DNA from 4 places in the Psychrobacillus mangrovi genome. Region 3 is predicted to be linked to each of the others. Evidence: predicted binding sites of a transcription regulator. Region 3 holds the regulator's gene; each other region holds the start of a gene.
The links. Region 3 encodes LexA, which represses DNA repair genes until DNA is damaged. Its sites were predicted from a motif close to CGAACATATGTTCG; they were not measured.

Region 1 (8,367 bases), 360 kb from region 3:
ATTTATACCGAGTTTATGAATTTCTCCTTTGATAAGTTCAAAAAACTGAAAGAGCAAGGAGTTATTTAAATGGCAGATGTAAAAATCATTGAGGTTAGTCCAAGGGATGGCTTACAGAATGAACCGAATTTGATTTCCACTAATGAGAAAGAAAGACTAGTGAAGCTATTGCTTGAAGCCGGATTGAAATCGATTGAAGTTACTTCCTTTGTACACCCAGTAAAAGTACCTCAAATGGCTGATGCTTCTGATGTATTGGAAGCTGTAAATGACATAGAAAACTGGAATTCAATCGCACTTGTTCCTAATTTAAAAGGCTACCAAAGGGCAAGAGAGCACTCACTCTATGAGGTTAACTGGGTCAGTTCTGCAACTGAAACATTTAATCAGAAAAATATAGGTCTCTCTATTGATGAAAATTTTTACCAGTTTGAAGAGCTTGTAGGGCAAGCGAAAAAGGATGGAATTAAAGTTTGCTTTTCCATTGCTGTTAGCTTTGGTTGTCCCTATGAAGGGGACGTTTCAGAAGAACAAGTGTTGAAACTAGTAAAAAGAGTCAAGGAAGCAGGAGCCGATCGAATTGGTATTGCGGATACAATCGGCATTGCCACCCCGGATCAAGTGGAAAGTTTGATGAAAAAGGTTTTGGTGCTAGCAGGAGAAACACCTGTCGCTATACATTTACATGATACAAGAGGATTAGGATCTGCAAATGCATACGCCGCTTATCAAGCAGGTGTGCGCATCTTTGAAACGGCTGTATCTGGAATCGGAGGTTGTCCATTCGCACCAGGAGCAGCAGGTAATTTAGCAACAGAGGATTTAGTGTATTTATTTCACCGTATGAACATCGACACGGGATTAGACTTTGAAAAATTACTTGATGCAGCAAATTATGCAGCAAGTCTTTCATCGAAAAATCCATTAGGCAGAATCAGACATGTAGAAAGAAAACCAAAAAAGGAGAGATTATCATGAAAAAATGGATGAAAGCAATCGCATTATTAATGGTATTAATATTCGTTTTAGCGGCATGTAATTCAGAAAAAGCAGAAACAACAGAGGCTGATGCAAGTGAGGGAGGATACGAAGAAACGACGATTCGTTTAGCGTATAACCTGCCAGCAGATCATCATATTTCAAAAGGAATTGAACAATTTGCAAAAGATGTTACGGAAAAATCAGGTGGTGCTGTCAAAGTACAGGTATATCCAGCAGGACAATTATTAAGTGATAAAGATATGAACCAATCTATTCTTTCAGGTGGGGTTGAAATGGGCTTGAACTCTTCCACTTTATGGTCGAGTACAGTCCCGGCAATGGGAATTTTCGATGTTCCTTACATTTTTGAGAACTATGACAAAGCAGGAGAATTTATCAATGGTGAGTTTGGCGACAAGTTGAGTGCTGCAATGGAAGAAAAAGGTGCAAAAGTATTAATGTATGCTGATTATGGTTATACACAATTTGCAAACAATAAACGTCCATTAAAATCACCATCTGATTTTAAAGGGTTGAAAATACGTAGTATCGGAGACATACCTTCCGAATTAATCAAAGCTTATGGAGCTTCACCAGTGTTTATGGGTGGTGGAGAGGTATATATGGCTCTTCAACGTAACACAGTGGATGGAGCAACTTCTGGAACAACTGCCATGGTTCAACGTAAATATGACGAAGTAGTAAAATACCTAACTATTAATAATTACGCATATTTAGAATTTATTTTAGCAGTTAACAAAGATTTCTGGGATGGTCTGCCAGAAAAAACACAAACTTTGTTAACTGAAACTGCACAAGAATCAGAAAATTGGATTCGTGCACAAGCAAAAGCGGAAGACGAGAAAACGGCGAAACAATTAGAAGAAAAAGGAATGGAAGTATATATTGTACCTGAAGAAGACTTACCAGAATGGAAAGAAGCTGGGATGCCTGCTTGGGATGCATTCACTAAAAACTCTGGTGAACTAGGGAAAGAACTTTTGGAATTGGTAGATGAGCAGTAAGGAGGAAAGACACCATGAAGGCAATTTATAATTTTTCTGATTTACTGATCAAAATAGGGGCTTATATATCGGGTTTCTTTATCATTATCACAACCGTTATGATTTTCTTTGAAATAATCTCACGTTGGCTGTTCAATAAGCCGACGATATGGGCTACAGAACTTTCCATCTATGCTATTATTGGGAGTTGTTTTTTAGGAAGTGCGTATGCGGTAAGAACCTATTCTCATATTACCGTTGATTTATTGATAAATAATGTAAATGATCGAATGAAAACAATACTGGCTTATATATCAAATGCAATGGGATTAGTATTCAGCATCATCTTTACGTATTATGGGTTTCATCATGTCATGAAAACGATGGAATTAGGCGTTACTTCTTCTTCTTTATTGCGTATACCGATGTACTTACCGGAAATGTTCCTTCCGGTAGGTGGTGTACTATTGTGTCTGGCCTTTGTATTGCAAATCATTGATGGTGGGATACATAAGGGAGGAGAACATATATGAATATTTTCTTTGTAGGTGGTCTGGGTACTCTCTTATTATTAGGTTTGCCAGTTGCATTTGCCCTTTCTTTGCTGGCAGTTGCAGGGATGTTCTTCTTTAATGGTGGTACTTTTTCATTTGCACAAATACCGATTATAGCTTATAAATCGCTGGATGATTTTACTTTATCAGCTTTACCTATGTATGTACTAATGAGCCAAGTGCTATTGATCAGTGGAGTAGGAAGAGATCTTTATGAAATGGCTAGCCGTTGGTTCCGTCATTTTCCAGGTGGATTAGCAATTGCCACTTTATTCTGCTGCGCCATATTTGCAGCGATATCCGGATCTAGTGTCGCGACTGCGATAACTGTTGGATCTGTTGCATTACCAGAGATGGTTAAACGAGGATATAACAAACGACATGTTCTGGGATTGCTTGCAGCAGGTGGGACGCTAGGTATATTAATTCCACCGAGTGTTCCAATGATCATTTATGGTTCCGTAACAGGTGAATCAATTGGTAAATTGTTCATCGCGGGAATAGTACCAGGTCTAATCCTTACTTTGGCATTTATGGCGTTTGCAGCATTCCAAACTCGTCATATCAAAGAAGAATCGGCAACTTGGGCTGAAAGAATGGAATCTACTAAAACAGCAATTTGGGGATTAATATTACCAATAATCGTTATTGGTGGTATTTACACAGGAATCTTCACCCCAACTGAAGCGGCTGCAGTGGGAGTAGTTGTTAGTTTTGCGATTGCTGCTTTCGTTTATCGGAATTTGAACTGGGAAAACTTCAAGAAAATTTTATTCGCTACAGTAAAAACGAATGCAATGATTTTATTCATCATCATTGGTGCGATGTTACTTGGTTACATAATGACGATGTTACAAATTCCGCAAACAATTACCAATTACGCAACTTCACAAGACATTTCGCCATGGATTATTTTTATCCTAATCAATTTGGTGTTGCTATTATTAGGGATGTTCCTTGAAACGATTTCTATATTGGTTATTACTTTGCCAATCTTGTATCCAATCATTATTGCACTAGGTTTCGATCCAATTTGGTTTGCAATAATCATGGTGATTAACATGGAGTTAGCTTTAATTTCGCCTCCAGTAGGCTTAAACCTGTTCGTATTAAAAGGAATAGATCGGACGAATACTATCGACGAAATTGTTAAGGGAGTTATCCCCTATGCCATTATCATGGTACTGTTGATAGTTGTGCTTTCGATATTTCCGGAGATTGCGACCTTTATGGTTGGAGATGTTAAATAGAAATGAACTAGTGGTACTTGGAGATAATCCAAGTACCTTTCTATGTTCTTAAGAAGAAATTAACGCCCGGATTTTCTATTTTCTACCTTGATAGCTTAAAACTTGATCCTGTCGAAGATTTCTAGTTTTCAAGCGTATTCATGAGTTGAATAAACAAGAAACGATGGGGATTTACCAATTCCTTGAACGAAACTAAATAAATTAGATTTATTAAAACAAGTGATTACATTTTAAGTTAAGAGTTAGCTGTCAGTCTGTTTAAAATACTCCTGTTGGCTTGTTGGCACAATAATAATAGATGTGTTTAGGAATAATTAAATATGTATGAAATTGTCTACTACCGTCATATTTTCTACATACTAATGGATGAGGTGGTAGAATGACGATTGTACGACTAGGATATGTTGCGATGAGTATGGAACTTAAAAATGCTTCCCCATCCAAAACAATGACGTTTTCTCAGTTCCAAAAAATCAACGATCGTGAAGCGGCAATCCGTAAACTAGAACGGATAGCACTCACTAATTTAGAAAATACACATAGGCTTCTTAAACATAATGTCTTTAATGAAATTCATTTTTATCGCTTAACCTCTCGCCTTATTCCGTTAGCCAATCATGTAGAACTACTCGATTGGGATTATATGAAACCGTTAAAAGAGAAGCTGTACGAAATAGGGGAGTTTTCGAGAAAAAATAACATGAGAATTGATTTTCATCCAGACCATTTTGTTGTACTGAATTCCTCCAAAACAGATGTATTGAGAAATTCATTAATCACCTTAAAAATGCATTATTTGTTGTTAAAGGGAATGAAAATTGATCCTACTCATCGCTGTGTGCTCCATGTTGGTGGCAACTATAAAGAAACAGAAAAATCATTGGAGCGTTTTGTTAATAATTGGGGTGATGCTCCGAGATCCATTCAAAAGATGATCATCCTAGAAAATGACGATAAATCATTTACACTTGATGATACTCTTTATTTATGCGAAAAATTAGGGATTCCGCTTGTATTTGATTATCATCATCATCTTGCACACCATCGCAATGAAAATTGGGTAGAAAATTGGGATCGGGTTGTGGCAACATGGAAGGATTCACCGCTTCCAATCAAAATGCATATCTCAAGTCCTAAAAATGAGGCTGAATTCCGTCATCATTCAAATTATGTGGATGTGAACATGTTTTTCAGATTTCTAAAAGAAATAAAAGGAACAGTTCCGCAAATCGATTGTATGATTGAGGCCAAAAAGAAGGATGAAGCTCTGTTTTCCTTAATCAAAGATATTAAAAAAAGAGAAGATGTTGAAATGATTGATAAATCCTCCTTTTATTTAAAGTAATATCGAAAGTGTTTCCTGATAAGGTTATCGCTAATGGTGTTGGGGAGGGTCAATCAAACAAGATACAACGCTCTTTTTGTTGAATCTATTGTAATAACGAGGGGGGCTAGTCAAAGAGAGTAGTTAGTAGGTATAGAGGGTGTCACCAATGCTTAGGCATTGTGATACTCTCTTTTTTAATTAGTCTTAATTCCATGGGGATGAATATTATTTATCTAACGATGAATTTGAATTTATGTGGAAAGTGTGTCTTTTTATATCTTATGACCTCTACCAAAAATAGGTAGAGGTTTTTAGCTGTACTGTTCCACTTAAAAGAAATACAAAAGATTCAGGCACCGTCAAACCCACATTCAATAATTGGCACACATTACGGCGTTTGTAAAGAGATTTGTGAGAGGCTTGATGAAAAAAGTTTCATCGTAATCTTCAATGGCTGAGTTTCAAACAACAGAGCAACACACTATAAACTATCAAACAATTATAGAATTAATAGCAATTCATTTGTTTCAAAAAGGCATTACGATGACGAAAATTTCGATTTAATAGGAATATGGCTCGTATTTTAAAGTTAAAGGGAACGTTTGTTTGAATAAGGAAGAGGGAATAGACTTGAGTAGAAAATCTGGAATGACGGATGAGCTTATCATTCAAATTACGCAAGGTAAGTCTTATAAAGAAATGGAACCTACAACTGAAATTTTCTGCGTGCTATACTAAAGAGAACGTCTAACACAAAGACTAAAATTAGTGGAGGAGTAAAATAAAATGTGGAAATTAATAAATGGCAGATTGATTCAAACTATCGATGAGTCACGAAGTGAATATAAGACAAGAATAAGTTCTGAACTAATAAATGAATTGAAAATAATGGCTGAGCAAAACAATACACATATTGGCTATTTACTTGAGAATGGATTTGAAAATATTCTAAAAGAAGGAACAATAATTTTTGATAAGAAAAAGCGTCCAAAAGATCGTGTAGAGTTCAGAACAACATGTGACAAAGAAATACTGGATAAGCTCCGATTGTTTGCAAAAAGTAATAGTCTTAATTTAAATGACGTGATAGAAGCGAGTTTTTCATTTATAAATATATCCGAAGTAAAAAACGCTAATTGGAGATATAGAATAGAATTAAACTGAAGGGAGTCTTAATAATGATATAAATACTAATTACAAAATAGGGATGTGGTCATAATATAAATTATAAGAAGTTGTATTTCATTAATAAAGTATACTTGAAACAGTGAGATATTTTATAGAATTTAGCTTTTCTTCAACAAATAACATTTTCACAGCTATATAACGAGCTTTTTAAAATTTGCTTTTTATAATCTAATGTTTAATTATTGTCTTGCAAAACGAATTTCCTATAAAAGCTTCCAATCACCTTTTTAGTTTACAATCTACAGTCACAACTATTTATTGTTCAATTAATTTCACCTATTTATTTTTACAAGACTATAACTGTTTTAAACCAAAAAAACATCCCTAAAACGCTAGAGCCTTTTCTCTTCCTTTAGTTCCCTTTTAAATTAATTTCAGTAGTGTCATTTAAGCGTTTAAAGAAAATCATTTTGCCTTCTACATGATAGCGTTTTGCTCAAAATTTATAAAAAAGAACCACAAAATGTACATGATCCTCATGCACATTTTGTGGTTTTTAAAGATTTATATATGAAATATTTATCTACGTACTGTATTTAATGCATTTGTCCAAGGGATAACTTGGTCTAACATTTGGTTTACTGAATCAGCTTGTACTGCAGCTGGTTTGAAATCCGTACCGTTTTCGAAGTCTGTAAATAGGGATAGTGCCGGATGTACACGTACATGTGCTACTAGTAATTCACTTAAAATACCACGTAAATGTTCTGTTGCACGAGCCCCACCTACTGAACCGTAAGATACGATACCTGCAGCTTTGTTGTTCCACTCGTCACGTAAGTAATCTAAAGCATTTTTAAGTGCACCTGTGATAGAGTGATTGTATTCTTGAACGATGAATACGAATCCGTCTTGTTTTGCAATGATTTCTGACCATGCTGCTGCACCTGATGCGTCGCCGCCTGCTTCACCTAAAAGTGGTAATTTGTAATCTGCGATATCAATAATAGTGTAGTTTGCATCTCCACGTTTATCTGCTAATTCTTTTACCCATGCCCCTACTTGTGGACTTACGCGTCCTTCACGTGTTGATCCTAAAATAATACCTATGTTTGATTTTGTCATTGTTTTTTCCTCCTCTTGTTGTTTTCCAAATAATTTATCTAAAAAGCCCATTTTTTTATTTTTCACCTCCTTATAAGTACTCTTTTTCTATGTTTAGTGTGTTTCGAACCGTATTGATTGGTCGCATGGCTGCCTCAACCAATTTCAAATAAATGCAGTGAACTTTCTTTTGCAATTTCATGCATTAACATTACTTTTTCCAATACTTCTTTAAAATAATCAAGTTGCGCAATACGAACATGTAAAGGTCCTAAGCCTGTAATGGCAAATTCCAATGGTACTGGCCCCTCGAACGATTAAATCTTTACTTCGAGATATATAGTTAATAAAACTATACCTGCTTTGCACGACATCCAATTTGTTTGAGTAATTCAATCATATTATCAATATCTTCATCTAATAATTGTTCGAAAATTTGTTCCAGTTTCTTTTCATGCTGTGGAAAAATTTGATTCATAAGCGTCTTTCCTAGACTCGTTAGACCAGCATAAGTAACTCGACGATCTTCTGGACATGCTTTACGAACAACAATCTTTTTCTGTTCCAGTTTATCTACCACATAAGTGATACTACTACTTGAAATGAGAACCTTTTTCCCAATCATTTGAATCGGCTGATCGTCTTGATGGTAGAGTAATTCTAATACAGCAAACTCTTTTGGGTTCAATTCATATCTAGCTGCATCTTTGCTAATCACATCTTGAATTGATTGTGAGGCACGAAGGATAAGGGAAACAGCATTTAATTTTTTTGTAGCTAATTCCAATCGTTCCACTCCCGAAAATATCTTCAATTAATTTATCTTTAATTCGAAATAAATGTAACATGTATTCTTCTCAGCTGTCAACACTTTAGTTAATATTAAATAGAATTGAAGTCTAGCATGTATTTTGTGAAACGTTATGTTTTAAACCTGTATATTAAAATAAGAAGCTACAAAATATCATGTTTAATACTTCCTCTCAGTAGGATCTCTAAATTTATATGTGCGTGTGAGT
Region 2 (8,367 bases), on a different contig from region 3:
AAACAAGAGATTTTTTTTAAGAAACTCAAAATTACCACCATCCCATAACTAAATAAGCACATTAATCTTATGGTTAATGTGCTTATTTAGGATGGAGTAAATGCTTCGTTATATTCCCTCTTAGATCCAATTTTACAAACAAAATACACCTTTTATCAAAGAATCCTTATTCAACTAAAGCAACCGTTAGTTGAATAAGAACTATCAGATTATAGTGGCAAATATTCCCATGTTAATTTATACTATTTATAAAAGGAGATGTTGTCATTGAAGAAATTTTTATTTACTTTTACTGTAATAATATTAGGTTTATCAATCTATACAATCACTTTTTCTACTGATTTTGTCGAAAAGAAAGCAGTAGAAAAAGTAAATAATGTAACATATCGATCCGTAACCCCAGATTATGAGTGGATTATTGAGTTTGATAAAGGAATAAATGAACCCATACTAAATACGGAATCACTTTATGTAACAGACGATAAAAATAACCTTGTTGCCGTAAGTATTCAAAGGGATAGTAACAAAACTGTTAGAGTTCTTCCTCCAGAAGAAGGGTATAACCAAGAACCAGTATATACTTTGAATATCAACAAGAATCTTGATTTAGAACATTTAGGAAAATATAATCCTCAAGATACATATAAAATAAATTTTAAAACAGAAGAAGATATATAATTTTAAAACAATTGCCCACTATTAGTGGGCTTTTTAAATTCCCTTGTTCAACTAACCTGCCCCGTTAGCCATCCATGCAGCACAAAAATAGTGCTGCACCACAGAGAATGAAAATGGTTAGTGGAGTCAATACTAATAGTCTACCGAAAACAATAGACTATTAATGCCGCTCTCCTCTTTTTTTTAACGATTAAGCAGGGGTCTTATTAAGTATTGTCATTTTTCTTTTCTTGAAGAAATTAATTTTCATGGTAGTTTAAGTGTAAGCTTAAGCACCTTAGGGTCGATGTTATTACAATGTATTTCTTAATCTATATAATGAACTGTGTAAACCAAGCAATATAATTTGCACCTGGAATGAATAACACCTGTGCTAAAAGTGTTCCTAACAATCTTGATGTCACCATCATAATAGAGGCGCTTTTTAAAGTGACATAGTTTCCTTTTTGGTTGATTACATCATCCGCTAGTATTGAAATTTTGGGGTCAATAAAGATAATTAGTAAGATTGTAGCTATACCATTAATTAAACCTGATGCCATAACAGCAGTTGTTGCTCTTTCAGGCGCAATTAGTGCAGCATATAGTGCGGATAAAACTCCTATTGTATAAATCGCTGTAATCAACATATTAATGCAAAATAATTTAATTGGTATATCTCGCCAGTTCATATCTTTTAAATAAGTATATCTAGGTAGATGAATATGTTTTTTTACACGTTTTAAATAAGGTATTGAAAACCCTTTATTCAATAACGCTGGAATCGATCCGCGTTCCTCTGCTAAATGAATGATTGCCCTTGAGAAAACAGCAATAAATGTCGGTAACAAAAGTAACCCGAGTATTGTTCCTAATGTTGCAGAACCAATTAGAATTCGATATTGACTCTCGACAAATTCTAAAGCATTTTCTTTTGGCGCATTATCAATCAAACTTCCTGTAAAAGGTTGTTGCATCATATTTGCTAACCTTGAAACCATTACCATCACATTAAATAGAGAAAGTGCGGATGCTAATAGTTTCACTCTTGCCCCTGATAAACGTACTGAGTATGCTAATGTTTCAATTGAATGAATAACTAAGATAAATAATGCAATCATTATTAATTGTGATGTGAAAAATTCCAAAGAGATTACCTACCCCACTTTTATTTGTTTGAAAAATTTCCCGATATCTTATCTATATCTCCAATATACTTTATATAAACGAATTAAGTGAATTTATGACAATACTCAATTTGATAAAATTCACTCCTTGTTCAACTATCTGCTTCGTTAGTATAAGTAAATTCTTTCACAATCTCATTCTCATTTTAACATAAATATCCAGTTAGGCTTGAACATAATTTTATTAGAGAAGGCGTCAACATACCATTTACGATAAAATAAACTTTTTCTTTAACATAACTTCTTGTAAATACATTGTTCGAAAGGAAATCACGAAAAAAGCACCGCGATTTGCAGTGCCTACCATTTGTTTTTTATATTCGAACCCGTTACCTGTTAAGTGTTTTTTTGTTGAAGTAAGGAAGTATTCTTCTCTCTCTCATCTATCATGCGACAATACTCCGCTAGCTCATCCATATCTTCTTTCGGCATATTTAGTAATTGATTTAATGTTTCGATTACATGTTCTCTAGGAATCTTTAGCATCAAAGCTTCCACTAATTGATTTATTTCCACGTCCTTTTGATCCATTTATATCACCTCTACTCTATTCTAATACAGTTACATCCACAACTTCATCCAGTTTATACTTATGTAACCCAAATGGATCATCCACTTCCATTGTTCTCTGTTTTAAATCCACACGCTGAATTATACCCCCGCGTAGAACATACTTGCCATCCCTCCACATTTTAATTGCTACATCACATTTTCGAGTCATAGCTAGGTTTATTGTTTCTTCGATTATTTCTAAATCCCACTCATTTAGTTGCGGCCGAGGAATTAATTGTTGTTCCCTAACATAATCCCTCATGAGTTTTACATGCTCTGGCAACACCATCGCAACCCATTTTTTAGATCCTCTATCCTGAACTTTTGATAAATCCAACTCATGGTCAAAATGGTCTTCCCTCATCATTTAAGTACAACTCCTTTTTAATTCATTATAAGAACAAACGTTCTTTTCGTCTAATTAAAAAGCAATGTCATTAAATTTTGGCTTTCTAATATACTCTCAGGATGACCAATTATTGTTAATAAACGGGTAATTTACATTCAGTTTACTTCATATGTTTATTGTACATCTGAGGAGGCAGTAATTTAGTGGCACCCTTATATAACGGTCTCTTTTAACGTTCCGAACTATTTAGTTTTTGTTTTAATGTGAGAGCTTTTGCTCGACGTTCTTTTAATTCCATATTGTGAATTTCGTTTATGTTCATTTTTTCTGATCTTAAACGTTCAATCGCTTCATCAATGATTGCAATTTCGTTGTCATAGTCTTTGAGTTTTCGATATGTCATTGCGTACGATCTATATAATGCTGGAGCATTGTAGCCGTTGTATCGTGCTATATCAAACAACTCAATAGCTCGTTCAAGGTTACCTGCTTTTCGTTCCTTATCGCCTTCTTCCCAATACGGCATCCCTCCGTCAAAGCCTCTCTCCCAGTCGTTCAGGTTCTTTATATCTTTTAATGGAACTCGATTGTGGATTGGATTAATAAGGACATCTTCTGTTGAAATTGTTTCAACTTCGCCAAACTTTTCTTTTAAAAACTTCCAAACATCAATTAAATAATAAGTTGGTATGTTTCGCCCTAGTTTCTCTAATGCTTGCTCTTGGTCTTTTTCATAATTAATCACGTAATCATCACCAATGTATATCCAAGCAGTAACTGATTTTGCATATTTGCTTTTAAGTATTTTGCTTCCGTTTGTTGACAATGTTGCTATTGTTTCACCTTGATACTTGTCTAATTTCCCACCATAAATGATACTAATCTCATCTCGTACATTTCGTGTGATAAAGACTACTGCTTTTAAATTTTCGTACATAACTTCATCAAATGTTTGAGATTTTATGCCAAAGTAATGTTCGTCTATCTCACTTGCGTAAAGATATGGAGCTGTTTCAAATTGGAGCTCAGGCGTGTTGGGACTGCGGTCATATCCGTTATCTCTTTTAGTGAAGAGTGGGATTATGCGGTTCGTTAGTCTATCTTTTGTTTCATTTAGTATTCTCGTTATTTCTTTATCCTCTACCTCTATTGCTTGTTCTTCGGTTAACCCAGTTCCAACAAAGCGAGAGTCAGTATCATACATTTTCCGAATTTTTTCAGCTTCATATGCTCGTTCGTGGAACACTTTATAACGGTTGCCACGTCCTTTTCCGACATAGAATATTTCACCAGTATTTTTGATAAACCATTCATATACATAAAAATCTGTTGCTATACTACCAGTATAAACGCCCACAGGCAATGTAGTAATAGAAAGCCCAGAGTTTTCGTTTACATCAGATGAAATATTGAATGATACACCCATGCCTATTCCAACATCGTTAGATTTTTCAGGTGGTTTTTTCATTTTTTCTCGTTTTAGTAATTCAATTTCTTCAAGATCTTTCTGATTATTATTCGTTTTGTCTTGCTTTTTATTTCCAAAAAATTTGCTAAACAACCCCATTTTAATACCCCCCTTTTTAACTTATTAGATAAGAAATCTTCACGTACTCACCTAATTTTTCTTATTCAACTAAACTGCTCCGTTAGTTTAAGTACATTCACATACTTATTCAGATTTTAACATAAATATCCAATTGGGTTAAAACTTATTTTAATGAATAGAGGGTCGAGAACCTAATACCATTTTACGATAAATCAATCTTAACCTTTAACATAGCCAAATAGAAAGTCGATGAATTTAGGTGTATTTATTAAATCTGTATGCCTTCTTTAGCAAATTGATATGACCAACTTCCTTTCTATTACTCTAATTACCAAATATTTTACAAGTATATCGTGTTACAATTACCTAGAGGTGTTGTATATGTTTATATCCCCTATGCTGCTACACAAATCAGAAAATCCTTTTGATGATGATTCATATATAACAGAACTGAAGCTGGATGGATTTCGTACTATATGGACAAAGTTTCATAATAGAGTGAGAATATACACTCGCCACAACAACGAAATTACCTCTATGTTTCCTGAATTGGTTGGACTCCCTTTACCAGACGGAACAGTATTAGATGGTGAAATAATTGTTACAGATCATGAAGGCAGACCAGATTTTGAAGCTGTTATGGAACGTTTCAAGTCAAAGAAATCAGAGCATAAAATCTCCTTCAGTGTTTTTGATATGATTTATTGCAACAATATTAAAGCTACAAGTCTTCCTTTAATTGAAAGAAAAGGTTTGCTTGAAAAAATAATAACTGAGGACACTCCTTTACTTAATAAAGTAAAATGGGTTGAAGGAGCAGGTATTCAGTATTTTGATTTAATAAAGCAGCACGATTTAGAAGGTATTGTTCAAAAGAAAGCTAATTCGAAATATCAAATTAATAAAAGATCACAAGATTGGCTTAAAGTAATTAATTACAAGTACGATAATGTTTATATATCTGGATTAAGAAAAGATACATTCGGCTTGCTTCTAAGTTTTGAAGATGGTAAGTATGCGGGTGTTATGGAATTCATGACCCCTCAAAATCGAAAAGAATTTTATATAAAATATAAAGACTTTATCACGGAGGAAAATGATAAATATATTTATCTTGGCAATCAGTTAAAAGCTAAGGTGAAGTACAGAAACCTTACGAAAAAAGGATTATTAAGAATACCATCATTTGTGGAGTGGATTTAACGCTCCACTTTTTTTTACTTATTTAAAACAATCTTGGACTAATAATTTGTTTTTCGAATGAAAATCTTTTCCCTATCAGCCCCCACCCCAATTTAAAAAAACAGTTTGTTAGTTTATCGGTCCAACTGGATATAAAATCAACAATTAGGGTACCACTCGAGTCAAAACTCTTCTTTGAGTTCAAAGTGTTTTGGTACAGACATGCTATAATATGAACGCAGGAGTGATCTGGAATGACAAACGACAACTTAATGATGGAAATGCTGAAACAAATGAATACAACACTTTTAGAAGTGAATATGAAGTTTGATGCACTGGACAAAAAGGTTGACACACTCGATGAAAAGATTGGCACACTGGATGAAAAGATTGATTCAGTTACAATAGAAATGAACCAACGTTTTGATGCAGTTGAAAGTCGTCTTGAATCTGTTGAAAACACTGTTAAAAATCTCGCGGTAAAATGTTTGAGCACAATTTAAAATACAACAAGAATCGAATGAAAATCTACCATGAATCATAAGCAAAAATAAACAGCATCCTAAAAGGTGCTGTTTAAATGATTTTTCGATGAGTAAACGGAAGGGAATATTAACCTAGCAAAAATGGGGCACTCCTTGTTAGCAACTAGAATAAGGGCTATTCCAAGTCCATTTAAACACGCATCTGAAACATTATTCTCATGTAGGAATTGTTAAAGTAAAAAAATCACTATTCCTCAAAACTAAACGTCTATCTACTATTAAGGGTTTGATATTTCTTGGGGAAATATCTTATATGATGAACATAGCAAGGGACATTTAAGCGGCCATTAGTGTAAAAATTAAAGTTAACGCACTTTATTATAAAAACTCAATTGAGTTACTTATCCCTTTGTAATTTAGATATATTTGGAAGTTCCGTTCTTTAATTAATTCTTCGAGTTCTTCCTTGGAATATTCACGATATATCGTTTCAAACGACAAGGTATATAAGTATCCATCACGTGTGTCTGTCAGCGACATTGGTTGGATGGTTCCTAATGATTCCTTCATTATGGTAGATTCGGTCACAACCTCAAAATTGAAAGATGACCTATCTTCATTCAATATTTCTTTTTCCGACGCCAACGATACTTCATATCTCACTCCCCTAAGAGGTGTTTCTGAAGCACTGTCATTCAAGTTAACAAAAATACTTTTAATTTCACTAATTTTAAATGGAACTGAATAGTCTGCATTCCTACCGATGTTTAAAGGTTCGCTTACTTCTATTTCCTCTATTTTAGTTAATTGTTTAGTGTCTTTTTCAACTTGCTTATCGGTACACCCTATTAATAAAGATAATCCGAGCAAAGTTAACACACTAATATAAAATCTTTTCATCATACTCCCCCTTTGATTTTGTTCAGCTAACCTGCTTCGTTAGTTTAACTGTAACATTTTTCCATGGATTTCTAATATCTACTTGGTGTTTTGGATAAAATAATTGACCATCGAAATGATGGTCTTGTTTACATCTCTTTCCTCTTCTTAACCATACGACAAATTATTGTAGAAACGCAGACGTTAGTTAAACAAGATAATGTATCTTCACTAAATTCTCAAATTTCCATTCTTTTCACTTAGAACTTTCACTCTTTTAGACCTGAGAACCTCATCTATACACCAGAACAGGCTTGAAGATAGAAGGGAGGTAATAAAATAAAAGTTATCATATAAACTCCTAATGTCAGCAAGTAACAAATCCCTTTCCAATTCTGAAAATAAGATGGGGATCACAATAAACAAAGCAGCTAGAAATAAGTGAATAAATAACGCCAAACTTCCTCTAAGCAACCCGCTTAGTTTTGTTGTAATGATATCAGAGAGAATAGATGCTGGTATTCCATAAAACAAAAGAATGGGTAATAGATACATACCTATTATCATTACAAAACCAGTCTGTTCTTCGAGGAAAAAAATTAACATAACCAACACACAAGCAATTACCGCGGAAACAAGCTTTCTAATAATTACATGACTCAACCCAATCAAGAACCCCCTTTTAAGTTAACCTACTGTATTAGTATATTAAGTTAACAAAAAGATCATTGTCCCCTTATTAAAACAACACCCTGTCAATTAACCATAATACCTTGAATCGCAACGAATAAAATAAAGAACGATATGCACAAATAGAAGATACCCCACGATAAACTTTGAGTTCTTTTATATTCCCGCAATCCTATAATAATGAACATTGCACTCATAAGTATGAACATCAATGGTTGCAAGTTGAAGTTTCCCGTAACCAAACTGTAAATACTAATTAACAAAGCAAAGACTGCAAAAATTATTTGAAATAATAATAAAATATCAAACTTTTTTTCTGCCATTCATATGCCTCCCACCCAAATTCGTTACTTTTCCTAAATTTAATATAACTTCTCTTTATTTTAATACGTCACAAAAAACAAGAATAATACCTTTTCTTCATTAAAAACTACCATTCCTTACTAAGAATCACATGGAAATATTTCAAATGTTCCTAATGAATTTTTATTTTAAATTCATATCAAAAATATAAGTTATTCTTCCTTGATCCCATTCAGCGATAACTTCATAAATATAATATCTGTTTCAGTTGGTAGACTTATTTCATTCCCTTTAGATTCAACGGCAACAATTGTACCATCTTCTTTCCATTGATCTACAATAATTGAAGAAGGATTTTGTTCAATTTCGATTTTTAATTTATCACCTTTTTTAACTTCTAATGTATTGAATTGATCTGCTAATTCATATACACTGGATTCGCTAATTTTTCTTGTTTTAAAGTCTGCTTCTTTCCATTCGAAATCTTTTATCCTCATTGAATAGTCTTTGTTTTCTACAATAACTTTGCCCTGC
Region 3 (8,367 bases):
TTCACCAGAATATAATTCCAGCCGTATGATTCGAATCGTTTTTCTACTTTTTCTGAGAATGATTTATTCAAATCTCCATCTAAAGAAATATCGTTACTATCGTATAGAACAATTAATTTACTTAATTGCAAATGACCGGCAAGTGAAATTGCTTCCGCTGCTACGCCTTCCATTAAATCTCCATCTCCACAAAGAGCAAAGGTGTAATGATCAACAACTTCATGACTTGGGCGATTATAAGTCCCAGCTAAATGAGCTTCTGCCATTGCCATTCCAACAGCCATTCCAATGCCTTGTCCAAGAGGACCTGTTGTAGCTTCTACTCCTGCCGTGTGACCAAACTCTGGATGTCCTGGAGTTTTAGAATTCCACTGTCTAAAGTTTTTAATCTCTTCCATAGGAAGATCATATCCACCAAGATGAAGTAAACTATATAGAAGCATAGAACCATGACCTGCAGATAAAACAAAACGATCACGATTGAACCAATTAGGATTATTTGGGTTATGTCGTAAATGCTTTGTCCAAAGTGTGTAAGCCATTGGTGCAGCTCCCATTGGTAAACCTGGATGACCAGAATTTGCTTTATCTATTGCATCAATTGATAAAGTACGTATGGTATTAATTGCAAGTAAATCTGATTGAAGTGACATATTTGACATCCTCTCGAGCTAATTTTTTCTATATCTATAGTTTAGACAACAATCTCGGCATTATCAATGGTTTCTTATTGATTGATTAATTCAGAAATTTCCCTTTTTTAGCTTGTTGCACTTTTACTGGTGTCACATCATTACCTGCAGGATCCACAATTTTCACACTTTCAATAGTATCTCTCATTGTTGCACGAAATGTCTCTAAATATTCTTTTCTTAATGAACTTTGTTCTTTAGCTTCCTCTAAAGATAATCCAGAAGACTTCGATTTTCTCGATAATTCGCTAATTCTTGCAAGTTTTTCTTTACTAAGCATAACACTCACCCTTTATATTTTATTCTTATATAAAGGTAAGGAAAAAACACACAGAGTGCAAGCCTTTAACCTCCGTGTGTTTTAGTAAATTCAATATAACGTCTATGTACAGTGGCTTTACTTATCTCAAAACCCAAACCTTTTAACGTGGCAGCAATTTCCTCGAAAGTTAAGCCAGCATTACGTAATCTTACTATTTCATCAACGGGAACTTCAATTCTTTCCCTACCTTCTTGATTTCCTCGCATTTTTAAATTCTTTTCGGGCCGGAAACCTTGAGACACTGCCCGCTTCATTCCGCGCTTAATTTTAGCGTTATGCAATTTCCGTTGATATTCTTCGACTAAAGCCAAAATTTCTAAAAGCATAGAGTCCATTTCGTTTAAATTTAATACACCTTTATCTTGAAGAGTAAAAACTGAGGTATTTGTTTTTTGAAGAAGATGTAAAACTGCCATCCTTCCATTACCACGACCAATCCGTGTTTCGTCTTGAACGAAAACAGCTTTTATTGCTTCTTCTTTAATATAGGATAATAAATCAAGCAATCCATCTCTTTCTATGTCGTAACCACTATGCTGATCTTTAAATATTTTTGCAATCTCGTACCCTTGGGCACCTGCAAAGTTGGTTAGCTCTTCTTCTTGTCTTACTAGAGACGATTCTTGTGTTTCTTTTTCTGTACTTACTCTACAATATATAACTGCTTTCATTGACTATCCCCTGCTAACTCTGTTGAATTCTCAAAATTAAACTGCTCCTTTTCGCTCGGAATTATTAAAACATCACCAGCTTTTATATGTGCAGTATATAAATTGTTTATTTTCATTACTTCATTAATCCATGCATCTCTTGATTTTTCTGTTTTAAATTTATCAGCAAGTGCCCACAATGAATCACCTGGTTCTACTGTTATTTTATATTCTTCTTCAGCTACTTGAGAGTTTATTATAACAATTGATAAAATGAAAGTTAGGCTTAATCCAAAGAATAAAGTAAGAAAATAATTTTTTGCTAATAATTTCATGAGTATAACCCCTTTTACAGAATGTTTGTTCGGTATGTATGTTCTTATAATAATGCGAACGCATGTTTTTGTCAACATCTTTTAGAACCTATGTTTGCATTTCATATTATAGGCTGATATACTATAAATAAGAAAAAAACTCTTATAAAATAAAAAGAGGTGAATGTATTGAAGAAAGCATCTAAACGACAAGAAGATATATTAGCATTTATAAAAGATGAAGTGCGAAAAAAAGGATATCCACCTTCTGTACGTGAAATAGGTGAAGCGGTGGGACTAGCATCTAGCTCTACTGTACATGGTCATTTAGCAAGATTAGAAAGCAAAGGATTAATAAGAAGAGATCCTACTAAACCTCGTGCCATCGAGATTCTAGATAGTACAAGTTCAACTATAGAAAAACAGGGTGTTGTTCATGTACCTTTAGTTGGTAAAGTTACTGCTGGACTTCCAATTACAGCTATTGAAAATGTGGAAGAATTCTTCCCCCTTCCTGAAACATTTGGTACTTCTGATGATCACTTGTTTATGTTAGAAATTATGGGTGACAGTATGATTGAAGCGGGTATATTAAATGGAGATTATGTTGTAGTTAAACAGCAACAATACGCTAATAACGGTGAAATTGTAGTTGCAATGACAGAAGAAGATGAAGCAACTGTAAAACGATTTTTTAAGGAAAAATCCTATTTTCGATTACAACCCGAAAACTCTTCAATGGATCCAATCATCGTTAACTCAGTAACTATTCTTGGTAAAGTTGTAGGTGTTTATCGACATATTCAATAGATTCATGGTTGACTTGACAGATAGAGTTATAATCCGTATGATTACGTAGAGCCGATATCATATCTAAACAAAAAGTGGACATTTTTGTTTAGATCATCGAAAAAACTCCTTGACCTTTTGGTCGAGGGGTTTTTGTTATTATTTTATTACCAAGAGTATAAGTTTGGAATCTAATTCTATTAATATGTGTTTGTCTATAGATTTATTCAAGAAAAGGTTAAACCTAAAGGAGAAATAATTCGTAAAATGGGAAAACCAACGAATATTTTCTGTTAAATACTACTCTATTTACAAGGGTACTCCACAAAACTAAACTACTTAGCTAGAGAATGATCTTGTTAAACATTATTACTTTTATCTAGTAAATCTATTCTCCTCTCAAGTTCTTCTATTTTTTTACCTAATCTATTAAGTATATAATGTCTCGTATTATTTAATACATGAGCAATCGTTATTGTATTTCAGTTACCATCCATGCTCCTCACACTAGTTACTTTCCCTACTAAAAAGCTCTGACTATTTGACTTCGAGAAGGACTAAATCGCGAAGTAATATTCCTTCACAAGGTCTAATAAACATTATTTCCCTCCTTTATATTTATTAAGTTCAGCACTCTAAGCATCATTCTTTAATAAGAATTGCAATAAAATTGAATAGCCTTTTAAAGTACTTTTTATATTCCCTAAATTTAGACATAAAAAATAGTCTCACTCTAATAAGAGTGAGACTATATCTGACAATCTTTTATGAGAAAATTGAAGGGAGATCACATATGTTTCTCTGTATTTATATACCTCAAAACTAAAGAGAATAAACCGAAAGTTTTTCCAAATGATAATAAAAAAAAATAAAAGGAATAAAATTAAGAAAATAGGGTATTTTTTATATAACTCATATTTCACTTAATACCTAACTCTAAGATTTCTTGTTTTTTAAGTAAAGAAGCTTGGTGGGAGGTGAATAATTGAATAGAGTCTATGGTATTAAAAGCTTAGTAGAGTATCTTGATTCAGTAAATTTTCCATTGTCTGAATCAAAAATTGACGATTTAATAATAAAAAAAGAGATACCACATCAAAAACCTCTTTCCACTATGATTGTTTTTAATCTTGAACATATTGATTGGTGGATTGAAGAACAGCGATTAAAACCATAGTACTATGCGCCCTACATTACGTAGGGCACCTATTATTAATAATCACTATTTCTTTTTCCCTAAAATTAGTTCATAATTAAAGTATTAAAGAAGTTTTAAAGGAGAAATGACCTATGATATTCATCAAGAATGAACTAAATTATTTATTAGAGGACTATAGAAATTGTGAAAATCCTTCTATTAAAGAACAAATTCTAGAAGATATCAATCTATTAAATGAGGCTTTGGCTATTTTACAACTACAAGAACAAGAATCCTATAATATACATCAGTAATTACTCAAAAAAATTTATAATATTATTTAGAGTTATTAAGAACACTCAGGCCAGTCAATAAAGTTTTGGCATCTTCATTTAAGTAATACTCAATATCTTTTCTTACTAGCAGTTCTGGGTTATTTTTAACAGATAATTTCAATCCTCTTATATCAAACTTTGTTGCATAAGAATTTATGGAATAGATTACATTCATCTCTTTACGGCTTAAAGAGTTTATAACAGATTGTGTATTGTTTTTTAGTATTTCAAACAATAATCTAGCATTACTCCGTAAAAGATGTCTATTTTCACTAATCAATTCTATATTATTTTCCATATAACTTCTAGCTGAAATCAAATCCAGCGTATCATACTTTCATTTATTTTTTTTATTAAATCTTTTATATCCATTTAACACCTCTAACTTCCTCTATTTATACTATTTAAATATCGGTTTAGACAATTCAATATTAATAGGCGAAATAACTTCTTTATTTTTTTATATAATAAAAAAGAGCCCCAAAATCAGAGCTCTTATGCTAAATTATTTATGTTTTCTCATAGCTTGTTCTATCGTAGAATGAGTATCTATATTTGAAAAGTCTATGCCTAGTTGTACAGTTGTTTGAGCTATACTTGGACGCACCCCTGAAAGACTAGATGTTACTCCAATCAACTTTAATGCATCAATCATATGAAATAATTGCTGTGCAACCATTGTATCCACAACAGGAACACCGGATAAATCAATATACAAATGACGAATTTGGAAATCCGCACATTGCTTTAATACTTGTTCTAGCATCACCTTTGCTCTGTTCGTATCAATCTCACCTACTAACGGCAAAACTGCTGTCTTATTTATTAACTCAATAATGGGTGCACTTAATTCTATTATCATTTCTTGATGAGCAATTAATCGAATTTCTGTCTGTTTTATGAATTCATTACTAAACTTAAGTATGACTCCGTTAATGGTTTCAATTATTGCACTGTGACACGCAAATATTTGTTTAATAGTAAGTTCTTCTGGATACATTTCGACGAATTCTTCTATTAATTCTAAGTATAAATATTGTTGACGAAAGAATTCCCCTACTATCTCAGTTAACGGTGTTTTCTGATGACCTTCATCTGCTACTATTGATTCCACAAAATCATCAAAAATTTCTAAAAATGTTTCATTTGGCTCATTAAACAAATGAACAAATTTTTCTTGGAATCTATGATTTTGATGTTTTAGCTTATCTATTTCTTCTTGTTCTAAAGTACTATAAATTCCTATTTGATCTTTATTAAGTGTTGCGTACCAACGTTCAGTTATTAACCAAGTTCTTTCGCTTAGAAAGTCATATAGTAATTTATTGCGAATCATTCGTGATCCTCCTACTTTATTATTGCTATATACTCAAGTATAACAAATACCATTGATTTTGATATATTTTAAAAAAATAATGATTTTCACATACTTTCCTTGTTTAATAGCTCACAAACACTATATGAGTTTCTTCGAAAATCTCAGATTGCTTTCTCCATTCAGTTCAACATATATCGGAATCGATAAATCATCCCGTGCTAAGTATTATGATGTTCTAGAAATCACCAAGGCAGCTTAAAAGTAATTCCTACCTCCAGCTAAAGCACAAAACTTCGCAAGCTTCTAATAATCTTCGGATAAAAAAGTATCTATGTCAGTAATAATATCTTTTAAAATATCTATTGAAATTATACTGTCACTATTATGGTCAAGACTATGATTTGCACTAGGAATTAATTTCGACATTAAATTTGTATTTTGTTTCAATCTACCAAATAACTCCTCAGAATAAATTTCATCCTCATCCCCTATTATGCAAAACCCTTTGTTTCCACTATTAACTATAGTATCTATAACTTCGTCTAAATTTAATAAAGGAGTTAACCATATTACTTTAGATTCCTTAAACTTTTCTCTTCGTAATTCTGAGCTCATAGCTATTGTTCCTAAGGATTTCCCTATAAAATAAAAATTTTTGTAAGTGTTAGTTTCTAATACCGTATCTATAACTAATCTTGAATCTATTTTAACTGCTTTGATAATCTCTTCTTTGCTAAATTCATGATAAAGATCTGCTTTATAAGAATAATTGATTTCTAAAATATCTTTATTATTATTAAAAAGAATTCCACTTGTATAATGAAAAACTGGGCTATTTACCGTGTAACCTGAACCTGGTAGAAATATGTATAAGTCCTGCGAGTCTTCAGTTTTACCGTAGAGTTTATAAGGAATTTTTATCCCTTTATATCCCTCAATACTCTTACTTATGAATTTCATCTCAAAAGCCTCCCTCTTATAGTAACTTCTACAAACCCTACCCTTTCTGAATTCTGTTTTGTATCATAAAATACATTCTTCATCTAAACAGCAAATTTAGAATATTGCTTAATTATTTATTTACTATTAAACTAGTAAATCCATATAGCCAGGTAGTTGAAGTTCATTTATTTAGCCACTTCACAATTGAGAGAAGTAACAATTAACCGTTATTATTTTACAAAACCATGCACTCTAATGATATTATTCTCTAAATCACTCAAATAAAATTCATAGTAATTAAACACGGGATTTTGTATCTCTTCTACCTGAACACCTTTTTCTTTAAAAATCCGGTATGTCTCAAAAATATCATCGCTTTGCAAATCCAATGTAGAGCTTTTAGGTAACTCATTCTTCTCATTTGCTTTATAACGATTACTAATTGCAAGTTTTGTAAGTTGATTTATAGAGAAGAAGTAAGCGACATCAATATTGCTTGTCGGTTTCATCCCTAAAAGGTCTGAATACCATTCTACTGCACTAAGCAAATCCTCAACAAAATGCCATATAACTACCTTTCCATTAATAGCATTGCTCTTACTAAATGTTTTTGTCATTCCTAATCCCTCATTCTATAATTAAATTTCATAAGATATTCTCTTAAATTAAATAAAATACCTTTAATAGATCTAAATAATTTTTATTTGAAAGACAAATAATCCAAAATGTATAACTCAAACCAAATATAAAAACATACATATGCTAACAAAATGTGCTTTTGAAGCACAACCATTTAAGGAAGGATGTTAGTATTAGTTCGAATATGGATTACACCTCGTCAAATAAACAGTTCACTTTTGATGTAAATAAAAGTCCACTTTTCAAGAAAGATAAAAATAATTTTATTAATGTACTTGGTATTAAGCAGTTAAATACATTACAAAATGTGTCTTTACTTGATATTTTTCTTAGCAAGAGTAATGTAGTCGAGCCTCATTACCATCAAAATGCAGCAGAACTTGTTTATTGTATTTCTGGAGCAGCTACTGTTTCTTTATTGAACCCTTATACAAAAAAGATCCAAAACTATCCAATAACACCTGGACAGGTAGCAAACATTCCTCAAGGTTGGTGGCATTATGAAATTGCTACTGTCGATAACACACATCTATTAGCTATTTTTGATGCTCCAACTCCTGAGGTAATTTTAGGTTCTGATATCTTAAAATTTACACCATCTAACATCATGGCGCATACGTATTGTATGGATGAAAATCAATGGAAAGAGGCAATTGCCCCTGTACAACCTTCCACCTATATTGGACCTCCTAAAGGCTGTAAAAGAGCAAAAGAGAAATCTTCTAAACAACACTCTCAACATAAGAATACTCAGGAGTATCAATATTATCCTTACCCTACTCCTTATCCATTTCATTATAATTATCCTTGTGGCCCAATTCCTTTTTCTTAGAAAATATAAATTGCTTTAATGAAACCTTCATGCGAAGGGACTTTCTTTAGTCTTGGATAAATAAAAAAATGACCATGTGGACGTTCTTTAAAAAAATTTATTATCAATTGCGTTTTTTATAATTAATTAGGTTCCCTCTAGCATACAATGCCTCGCCTTTTATCAAATCTTAGCAGAAGTGTATAGTCACATAGCCTAATACTTTTTTATAATAGAAATAAGCTATTTATAACAGGAGGTGCGCCTCAACCCATCCTCCTGTTAGTTCAGAAAAATTTGTATTTATAACTAAGCAAATGAACCAGTCGGTGAAAAATGAATTACATAGGATGAACTATCTAACAAACGGGAGGTGTATAAAATGGGTTATGATTGTAATCCATGTTACGGGTACGG
Region 4 (8,367 bases), on a different contig from region 3:
TGCTGAAAAAACTTCACCAATCTTTAATATATTCCGCTTTACTTGTTGGTCAGTCAATGATTTTCGTTCTTTTAGGTCAGCTCCAACACTAAAGGATTTTTCTCCAGCACCTGTGAAAATTACGACGCGTATATCCGGATTTATACGAATAGTTTCCGTGATATCTCCAAGCTCTTGAAGCATGTCATAATTAAATGCATTCAGAGCATCCGGTCTATTGAGTGTCACATATGCAATATTTCCATGTTCTTCATATTGAATAGATTTCATTTTCTCTCCCCTTTTAAAAAAATATCTCCCATACAAAACATATCATTTTACAATTAGTCTGTCATCATTAGGAGATAATTTCAAATATAGGTCGATTTTCCTTTTTTGATTTGATACAATTATGTTATTGACATTCTAAGGATTAGAGGAATTTACGTGGACATTTTTGTTGCGAGACAACCTATTTTTAATAAAAGTGAACATATTTTTGCATATGAATTGCTATATAGGAATGGTTATGATAATTCTTTTCCAATAATAGATGGTGAAACAGCTACTTTAGAAGTGCTAATTCATTCTTTCCTAACGATTGGTATTAATGAACTAGCTGGGGAAAAACTATGTTTTATTAATTTTACTGAAAACTTACTTGAAAAAGAAATGTTCACAAAAATTCCAGAGAATAGAATTGTAGTAGAAATCTTAGAGGATATTCCTATAACCTCTGTTTTGCTTCAAAAAATAAAGGAAATTAAATCTTTGGGCTTTTTAATTGCTTTGGATGATTTTGTCCTCCAAAAAAATATAGCATTATATGGAGAGTTATTTTCGCTCGTTAATTTCATTAAAGTCGATTTTCTTTCAAGCACAGCCACGGAAAGACAAGCAATCGAACGAATAGTAAAAAAAAATTATCCACATATTGTGCTACTAGCGGAAAAAGTTGAGACTCGGGAAAAGTTTTATGAAGCGAAAGCTGCTGGATATGGACTTTTTCAAGGTTATTTCTTTGCTAAGCCTGAAATTATTAAAGGTACAGAGATACCAGCCAACTTGGTACAGTACTTTCGGATTATTAGTCTTCTACGAGACGAATCTTCTTCTATTGAACAGGTAGCAGATGAAATCGAACGTGATGTCTCCCTATCATTTAAAGTATTGAAATTAATTAATTCCCCTGCAGCACGATTGAAATCAAAGGTTCGCTCGATAAAGCAAGCTGTACTAATGCTTGGGTTAGAGGAATTAAATCATTGGTTGTATGTTCTTTTACTTCATGAATCTAAAGCGAATCATTCGGGTGACGGAATGGCGCTAATTGAGGCTTCCTTATTTCGAGCGAAGTTTTGTGAGTTACTTGCGAAAGCTAAAATTGAACCAAATGCGTCAGAATATTTTTTAGTGGGCATGTTTTCCTTAATTGATACGCTCCTTCATCGATCGATGAACCAATTACTCCAGGATTTACCGCTTTCTGATGAGGTAGCAGCAACCCTTTCTGGTAATTCCACGGAAATGACTCCATATTTAGAGTTGGCAATTGCCTGTGATGAGGTTCAATGGGAAGATATGATAGAGGGTGCAACGATACTGAATATCGATAACGATACCTTGAATATCATCTATTTAGAAGCTCGTCGTTGGGCTGCTGAAATATTGAATTAACTACCATTCTTAGAGGTATTTCCCGAGTATTGAGAAAATAATAAGGAAGCATCTTAGTGGTTTGGAGAAGTGTCCGCTCGACTCCTGCGGGAAAAGCGAGACAGACGAGACCCTGCAGGAGCTTGTTAGAGGATGGCAATCTAAGTTCGCCGCGTCCTGCGGCAACGATTGCATGACCAACATCCTGTTGGCCCAAGCGGCTCGGCGCTCGCCCGCGGAAAGCGAGCGGTAAGCTTCGGAAAACCTGATGATATCATATAAAAAAATTGAGTTTGTATACAGTCTGTAACTACCATTCATATAGAATGGTAGTTTTTTTATGAGCAAATGTATTTAATTCATTAAATTGGAAAAAATATTTTTTGTAGATTATTGCATTTTACATTAAAAGTTGTACAATAATATAAGAACAAACGTTCTTGTTGGAAGGAGGATATGATATGCCACTAATACCGGATGAATCTTTACCATACTTAGAAAACATGATCTATCTTCCGATGGTTTTAACCATTTTGGAAAAGGATAGAACCATTTTTGAAAAAGGCCCTTTTAAGCTAAAACGACCTTATATATCTATGGTGGAGAAAGCCGTGAAGCAAGTTCAAAAGGAATTAAAAGAGACACATATTTATATGAAGCGACATAGTATGAAAGTTCTTCGTGGAGAAGGTGATGATATGTTCACTGAGTATGTATTTTTCCATGGTGGTTATGAAGAACATCGTAGGTACTTAAACGTCCGCCTTCGAAATAGAGTAGAAGAACTCATTTCTATGTATTTTGCGCTTGTAGAAAAAACTAGTTGAATTCTAAAAATTATTAGAAGAATATTGATTTCTGGTAGATAAAAATCCCTCATATGACAGGTGACTCATTCTTTTTAAAAAATGGGTATTTAGCAGGTTTGCAAACCCAATTTGTTTGCTTAACGTATTCGCCGAGGTTTCAACAGTAATTGTTTGACCATTCGTTAATAAAACCTTACACATTCCTTCACTTGCATGAAACCCATCAATTGCTTTAAGTGAAAACCAAACATTTAAATCCGATTTTGGTGAAAGTAAAGGTATTAATATACATGGATTTCCATAGTCATGTGCAATAATTATAGGAAGTTTAAGGAAATTTCCGAGTGTTTCTCTGGAAAGGTTTTTTGCTTGTTGAAAAGAGGAGCCATAATAGGAACATGATTGCCTTACTATATCGTAAGGCTTTTTACCTACTAATATAGTTTCCCCTGAAATATTAGTAACCTTTGTATAAACTTTGTTGTTTATTCGGACTGGCTGTAGAACTGCAGTTTCAAATGAAACGAGGAAGGATTTATCTTTTATTATTTTCATCGTATTTTCCCACTCCTTAGTAGTTTATACATCAATTATAGTTAAATATGGAAATAAAGCAATCTAATATAACGAATTTTCTAAAAATTTTAAACTAATGTTAAAATCATAATTTTCTCAAAATGATTGCATCTCTTGTTTTACTTTTATATAATGAAAAAAAGACATCGGGGTGATCAGAGATGGACAAACAATATTCATACGCAGATTTCTTAAAAGCAATGGGACAAACAGGAAAAGAAAGCTCTGCAGAAAAATTGTTAAACGAAATTTATCTTGATATGTTTTTAAACATAATTCACCGGGAACAAAGTAGTTTTAGATTATTGCAGTTAATTGATGACGCATTAGACCAAAAAGATAAGAATGCATTCATAGAGTATACGAATGCATTACAACAATTGCAAAGTATAAAGTAAAACCAAAGCCGCTTTTGCAGAGCGGCTTTTTTTTATGATTGAAATTGATTTAAAATTCGATTTATTTCTACAGAAATTCTTGTAAACTTATTTATTAAGTAAGGAGATAGAAGCTTACCGGGATCAGGATCTTCTGCCGCTTGGTTTATTCAACAAAACAAAATGCCTGGAATCACATTAGAAATATCATCGTATATAGGTGAGAATCCAGTACCACTTGAAAAATGGGATGCTATCTGGAGACAAAATAATAAAGTAGGCTTGTATTTAGCCTTAGAGGCATCAAAAAGATAATGTTAAAATAACTAGTAATACCGCTTGTTTGAAGCGGTTTTTCTTTTTTATGAAAAAACATACGTTCGTTTTATTCGTGTTGAAAAAGATAGTGTGTTAAACTGAAAATATTCAAGTTATGGGAGGCTATCATATGGATCAAATTTTTGATTTGCAAGCTCCGTATAAGCCAGCGGGGGATCAAATAGAAGCAATTAAAGAATTAGTAGAAGGGGTTCAGAAAGGGGAAAAACATCAAACATTACTTGGTGCTACAGGAACAGGAAAAACATTTACTATTTCAAATGTAATTCAACAGATTAATAAACCAACACTGGTAATGGCACATAATAAAACCCTTGCAGGACAACTTTATAGTGAGTTTAAAGAGTTCTTTCCTAACAACGCAGTGGAATACTTCGTTAGTTATTATGATTATTTTCAACCTGAGGCGTATGTGCCACAAACAGATACGTATATTGAAAAAGATTCGAGCATAAACGAAGAAATTGATAAGCTTCGTCACTCGGCAACATCTTCCTTATTCGAAAGGAAAGATGTCATCATTATCGCATCTGTTTCATGTATTTATGGTCTCGGTAATCCTGAAGAATATAGAGAAATGGTCGTATCTCTGAGATCGGGGATGGAAATTGAGCGGAATCAGTTGCTTCGAAAGTTAGTTGACATTCAATATGAAAGAAACGATATAAATTTCACACGCGGTACATTCCGTGTTCGTGGAGATGTAGTAGAGATCTTCCCGGCATCAAGAGATGAAAGATGTCTAAGAGTAGAGTTTTTTGGGGATGAAATAGACCGTATTCGAGAAGTGGATGCGTTAACAGGAGAAATATTAGCAGAACGAGAGCACGTCGCTATATTTCCCGCATCTCACTTCGTTACACGCGAGGAAAAAATGCGTCTTGCCATTGAAAATATTGAAAAAGAATTAGAAGAGCAACTTAAATTATTACGTAATGAAGACAAATTATTAGAGGCGCAAAGATTAGAGCAACGTACAAACTACGATTTAGAAATGATGAGAGAGATGGGTTTTTGTTCCGGAATTGAAAACTATTCACGTCATCTTACATTGCGTGAAGCAGGGGCTACCCCTTACACTCTATTAGATTATTTTCCGAAAGACTTTTTACTCGTTGTAGATGAAAGTCATGTTTCATTACCTCAAGTAAGAGGAATGTTTAATGGTGACCAGGCAAGAAAATCGGTACTTGTAAATTATGGTTTTCGATTACCTTCAGCGTTAGACAATCGTCCACTTACTTTTAATGAATTCGAAGATCATGTGAATCAAGCGATTTATGTATCTGCGACTCCAGGACCATATGAAATTGAGCATACCCCTGAAATGGTTGAGCAAATTATTCGACCAACAGGACTACTCGATCCAGTCATCACAGTAAAACCAATTGAAGGTCAAATAGATGACTTGATCAATGAAATCCATGAGCGTTCCGCGAAAAATGAACGGGTGTTAATTACTACATTAACGAAGAAAATGTCCGAGGATTTGACAGATTATCTGAAAGAAATAGGGATAAAAGTTCAATATCTTCACTCAGAAGTGAAAACATTAGAACGAATCGAGATTATACGAGAACTTCGTTTAGGGACATATGATGTATTGATAGGAATAAACTTGCTTCGAGAAGGAATTGATATCCCAGAAGTATCCCTTGTTGCTATTTTAGATGCGGATAAGGAAGGATTTTTACGATCCGAACGTTCTTTAATTCAAACGATTGGACGAGCTGCCCGAAATTCAAATGGTGAAGTCATTATGTACGCGGATAAAATGACTGACTCTATGAAAAAAGCAATCGATGAAACAAAACGCCGTAGAACCATTCAAATGGAATACAATGAGAAACATGGTATTACACCGAAAACGATTGAGAAAAAGATTCGGGAAGTTATTCGTGCTTCTCAAGTTGCAGAAGAAGAAGGAACGTATGCACAAAAGTTAACAAGTGGAAAAACGTTAACAAAAGAAGAAAAAGCAGCATTATTAACGAATCTCGAAAAAGAAATGAAGGATGCTGCAAAAGCGCTTAACTTTGAACGTGCTGCAGAATTACGTGATGCAATCCTCGAACTAAAGCTGGAAGGATGAAGAGTGTGAAAAACCAAGAAATAATTATACAAGGTGCTCGAGCAAATAACTTAAAAAATATAAGTCTAAAAATACCGAGAGATAAGCTTGTTGTAATGACAGGCTTGTCCGGCTCCGGAAAATCCTCTTTAGCATTCGATACGATTTATGCGGAAGGGCAAAGACGCTATGTAGAGTCTCTTTCTTCTTACGCACGTCAGTTTTTAGGACAAATGGATAAACCAGATGTAGATGTGATAGAAGGATTGTCGCCAGCTATTTCTATAGACCAGAAGACGACAAGTAAAAACCCTCGTTCAACTGTCGCTACTGTCACAGAAATATATGATTATATGCGACTTTTGTATGCGCGTGTGGGAAAACCGATTTGTCCTAACCATGGAATAGAAATTAGTTCTCAAACGATTGAGCAGATGGTCGATCGTTTGAGCGAATATCCTGAAAAAACTCGAATGCAAGTATTAGCTCCAATTGTGTCTGGTAGAAAAGGTACGCATGTAAAACTGTTGGAAGATATGAAAAAGCAAGGGTATGTACGTGTAAGAATAGATGGGGAATTAATCGATTTAGATGATGATATTAATTTAGATAAAAATAAAAAGCATAATATTGAAGTAGTTATCGACCGTATCGTAATGAAAGAAGGCGTTGCTGCTCGTTTAAGTGATTCACTTGAATCAGCACTTCGATTGGCCGATGGAAGAGTAATGATTGATGTGATGGAGCACGAGGAAGTATTATTTAGTGAGCACCATGCTTGTCCAATTTGTGGATTTTCAATTGGTGAGTTAGAGCCACGTATGTTTTCATTCAACAATCCTTTCGGGGCATGTCCTGACTGTGACGGTTTAGGGACAAAATTGGAAGTGGATCCTGATCTAGTTGTACCCGATAAAAGTCTCACATTAAGCGAAGGGGCTATACTTGCGTGGCAGCCAACGAGTTCACAGTACTACCCGAAATTATTAGAAGCTGTATGTAAACATTACAAAATTAAAATGAATGTACCGGTAGAAAAATTACCGATAGACCAGTGGAATAAAATAAAGTATGGCTCTGGTACAGATAAAATTCGTTTTCGATATGAAAATGAATTTGGACAAGTAAGAGACAATTCTATTCAATTTGAAGGTGTCTTGGCAAATGTTGAGAGACGTTATAAGGATACATCTTCAGATTACATTAGAGAACAAATGGAAAAATATATGGGACAACATGATTGTCCGACTTGTAAGGGATATCGATTAAAAGCAGAAACACTTGCAGTTAAAGTTAATTCCATGCATATAGGCCAATTAACAGAGTTTTCTATTGAAGAGGCAAATAAATTTTTCAATGAGTTAACACTATCAGAAAAGGATATGCAAATTGCAAAATTAGTTTTAAGAGAGATTAATGAACGATTAGGCTTCCTAGATAATGTTGGTCTTGATTATTTAACATTGAACCGAGCATCGGGAACACTATCAGGTGGGGAAGCACAACGAATTCGTCTTGCAACTCAAATTGGATCGAGACTTTCCGGAGTTTTATATATATTGGATGAGCCTTCCATTGGTTTACATCAGCGTGATAATGATCGATTAATTGATACATTAAAAAATATGCGTGACATTGGTAATACGCTTATTGTTGTTGAACATGACGAAGATACAATGCTGGCTGCAGATTATTTAATCGATGTTGGACCTGGCGCTGGGATCCATGGTGGGGAAATAGTAGCCGCAGGGACTCCAGAACAAGTAATGAAAAACAATAAATCACTAACAGGTCAATATTTAAGTGGGAAGAAATTTATCCCCTTACCAACAGAGAGAAGAAAGCCAGATGGACGATACATTAAAATTAAAGGCGCTTCCGAAAATAACTTGAAAAATGTAAATGTGGATATTCCATTAGGCGTCTTTGTAGCTGTAACAGGCGTATCTGGATCAGGCAAAAGTACGCTAGTGAATGAAATTCTTTATAAATCGTTAGCACAAAAGATTAATCGATCCAAAGTTAAGCCAGGGGCTAATAAGAGTATAGAAGGAATTGAGCAATTGGAGAAAGTGATTGATATAGATCAGTCTCCAATCGGACGTACACCAAGGTCAAATCCTGCTACTTATACTGGGGTATTTGATGATATTCGAGATTTATATGCAACAACAAATGAAGCTAAAGTAAGAGGATATAAAAAAGGAAGATTTAGTTTTAACGTGAAAGGTGGACGCTGTGAAGCGTGTCGCGGAGACGGAATAATTAAAATTGAAATGCACTTTTTACCTGACGTTTACGTACCTTGTGAGGTATGTCATGGTAAACGTTATAATCGTGAAACCCTTGAAGTACAATACAAAGGAATAAATATTGCAGAAGTATTGGATATGACAGCTGAAACTGCCTATGCATTTTTTGAAAACCATCCGAAAATTAGCCGTAAAATAAAGACTATTGTAGATGTCGGGCTCGGTTATATGAAATTAGGTCAATCGGCTACAACATTATCCGGAGGAGAAGCGCAAAGAGTGAAGCTTGCTTCCGAATTGCATAAACG

Region 1: the regulator LexA is predicted to act here: its motif matches at 5,712-5,725, upstream of WAX74_RS00455 (rRNA methyltransferase).
Region 2: the regulator LexA is predicted to act here: its motif matches at 2,794-2,807, upstream of WAX74_RS15225 (YolD-like family protein).
Region 4: the regulator LexA is predicted to act here: its motif matches at 3,767-3,780, upstream of uvrB (excinuclease ABC subunit UvrB).

The regions. Positions count from the first base shown of each region.
Region 1 covers NZ_JBAWSY010000001.1:78,804-87,170, reverse strand. Annotated here, with positions in the region: gene WAX74_RS00485 (CaiB/BaiF CoA transferase family protein) at 1-69, shown strand, start outside; gene WAX74_RS00480 (hydroxymethylglutaryl-CoA lyase) at 70-978, shown strand; gene WAX74_RS00475 (TRAP transporter substrate-binding protein) at 975-2,006, shown strand; gene WAX74_RS00470 (TRAP transporter small permease) at 2,021-2,518, shown strand; gene WAX74_RS00465 (TRAP transporter large permease) at 2,515-3,789, shown strand; gene uvsE (UV DNA damage repair endonuclease UvsE) at 4,169-5,134, shown strand; gene WAX74_RS00455 (rRNA methyltransferase) at 5,903-6,280, shown strand; gene WAX74_RS00450 (NADPH-dependent FMN reductase) at 6,824-7,420, opposite strand; partial or broken gene WAX74_RS00445 (ring-cleaving dioxygenase) at 7,507-7,656, opposite strand; gene WAX74_RS00440 (MarR family winged helix-turn-helix transcriptional regulator) at 7,701-8,135, opposite strand.
Region 2 covers NZ_JBAWSY010000013.1:64,838-73,204, reverse strand. Annotated here, with positions in the region: gene WAX74_RS15245 (WD40/YVTN/BNR-like repeat-containing protein) at 1-2, opposite strand, end outside; gene WAX74_RS15240 (hypothetical protein) at 268-678, shown strand; gene WAX74_RS15235 (lipid II flippase Amj family protein) at 990-1,778, opposite strand; gene WAX74_RS15230 (hypothetical protein) at 2,181-2,375, opposite strand; gene WAX74_RS15225 (YolD-like family protein) at 2,392-2,763, opposite strand; gene WAX74_RS15220 (GIY-YIG nuclease family protein) at 2,975-4,312, opposite strand; gene WAX74_RS15215 (ATP-dependent DNA ligase) at 4,676-5,497, shown strand; gene WAX74_RS15210 (hypothetical protein) at 5,731-5,979, shown strand; gene WAX74_RS15205 (hypothetical protein) at 6,340-6,861, opposite strand; gene WAX74_RS15200 (hypothetical protein) at 7,072-7,503, opposite strand; gene WAX74_RS15195 (DUF3953 domain-containing protein) at 7,596-7,853, opposite strand; gene WAX74_RS15190 (hypothetical protein) at 8,046-8,367, opposite strand, start outside.
Region 3 covers NZ_JBAWSY010000001.1:439,295-447,661, forward strand. Annotated here, with positions in the region: gene tkt (transketolase) at 1-653, opposite strand, end outside; gene WAX74_RS02205 (DUF896 domain-containing protein) at 739-972, opposite strand; gene WAX74_RS02210 (YneB family resolvase-like protein) at 1,038-1,685, opposite strand; gene yneA (cell division suppressor protein YneA) at 1,682-1,999, opposite strand; gene lexA (transcriptional repressor LexA) at 2,168-2,788, shown strand; gene WAX74_RS02225 (hypothetical protein) at 3,753-3,944, shown strand; gene WAX74_RS02230 (hypothetical protein) at 4,058-4,219, shown strand; gene WAX74_RS02235 (hypothetical protein) at 4,242-4,538, opposite strand; gene WAX74_RS02240 (STAS domain-containing protein) at 4,746-5,576, opposite strand; gene WAX74_RS02245 (alpha/beta hydrolase) at 5,862-6,518, opposite strand; gene WAX74_RS02250 (VOC family protein) at 6,731-7,117, opposite strand; gene WAX74_RS02255 (cupin domain-containing protein) at 7,324-7,971, shown strand; gene WAX74_RS02260 (YjcZ family sporulation protein) at 8,333-8,367, shown strand, end outside.
Region 4 covers NZ_JBAWSY010000008.1:93,848-102,214, forward strand. Annotated here, with positions in the region: gene WAX74_RS12415 (enoyl-CoA hydratase-related protein) at 1-270, opposite strand, end outside; gene WAX74_RS12420 (EAL and HDOD domain-containing protein) at 427-1,656, shown strand; gene WAX74_RS12425 (hypothetical protein) at 2,097-2,462, shown strand; gene WAX74_RS12430 (competence protein ComK) at 2,466-2,999, opposite strand; gene WAX74_RS12435 (IDEAL domain-containing protein) at 3,182-3,418, shown strand; gene WAX74_RS12440 (hypothetical protein) at 3,581-3,712, shown strand; gene uvrB (excinuclease ABC subunit UvrB) at 3,846-5,828, shown strand; gene uvrA (excinuclease ABC subunit UvrA) at 5,834-8,367, shown strand, end outside.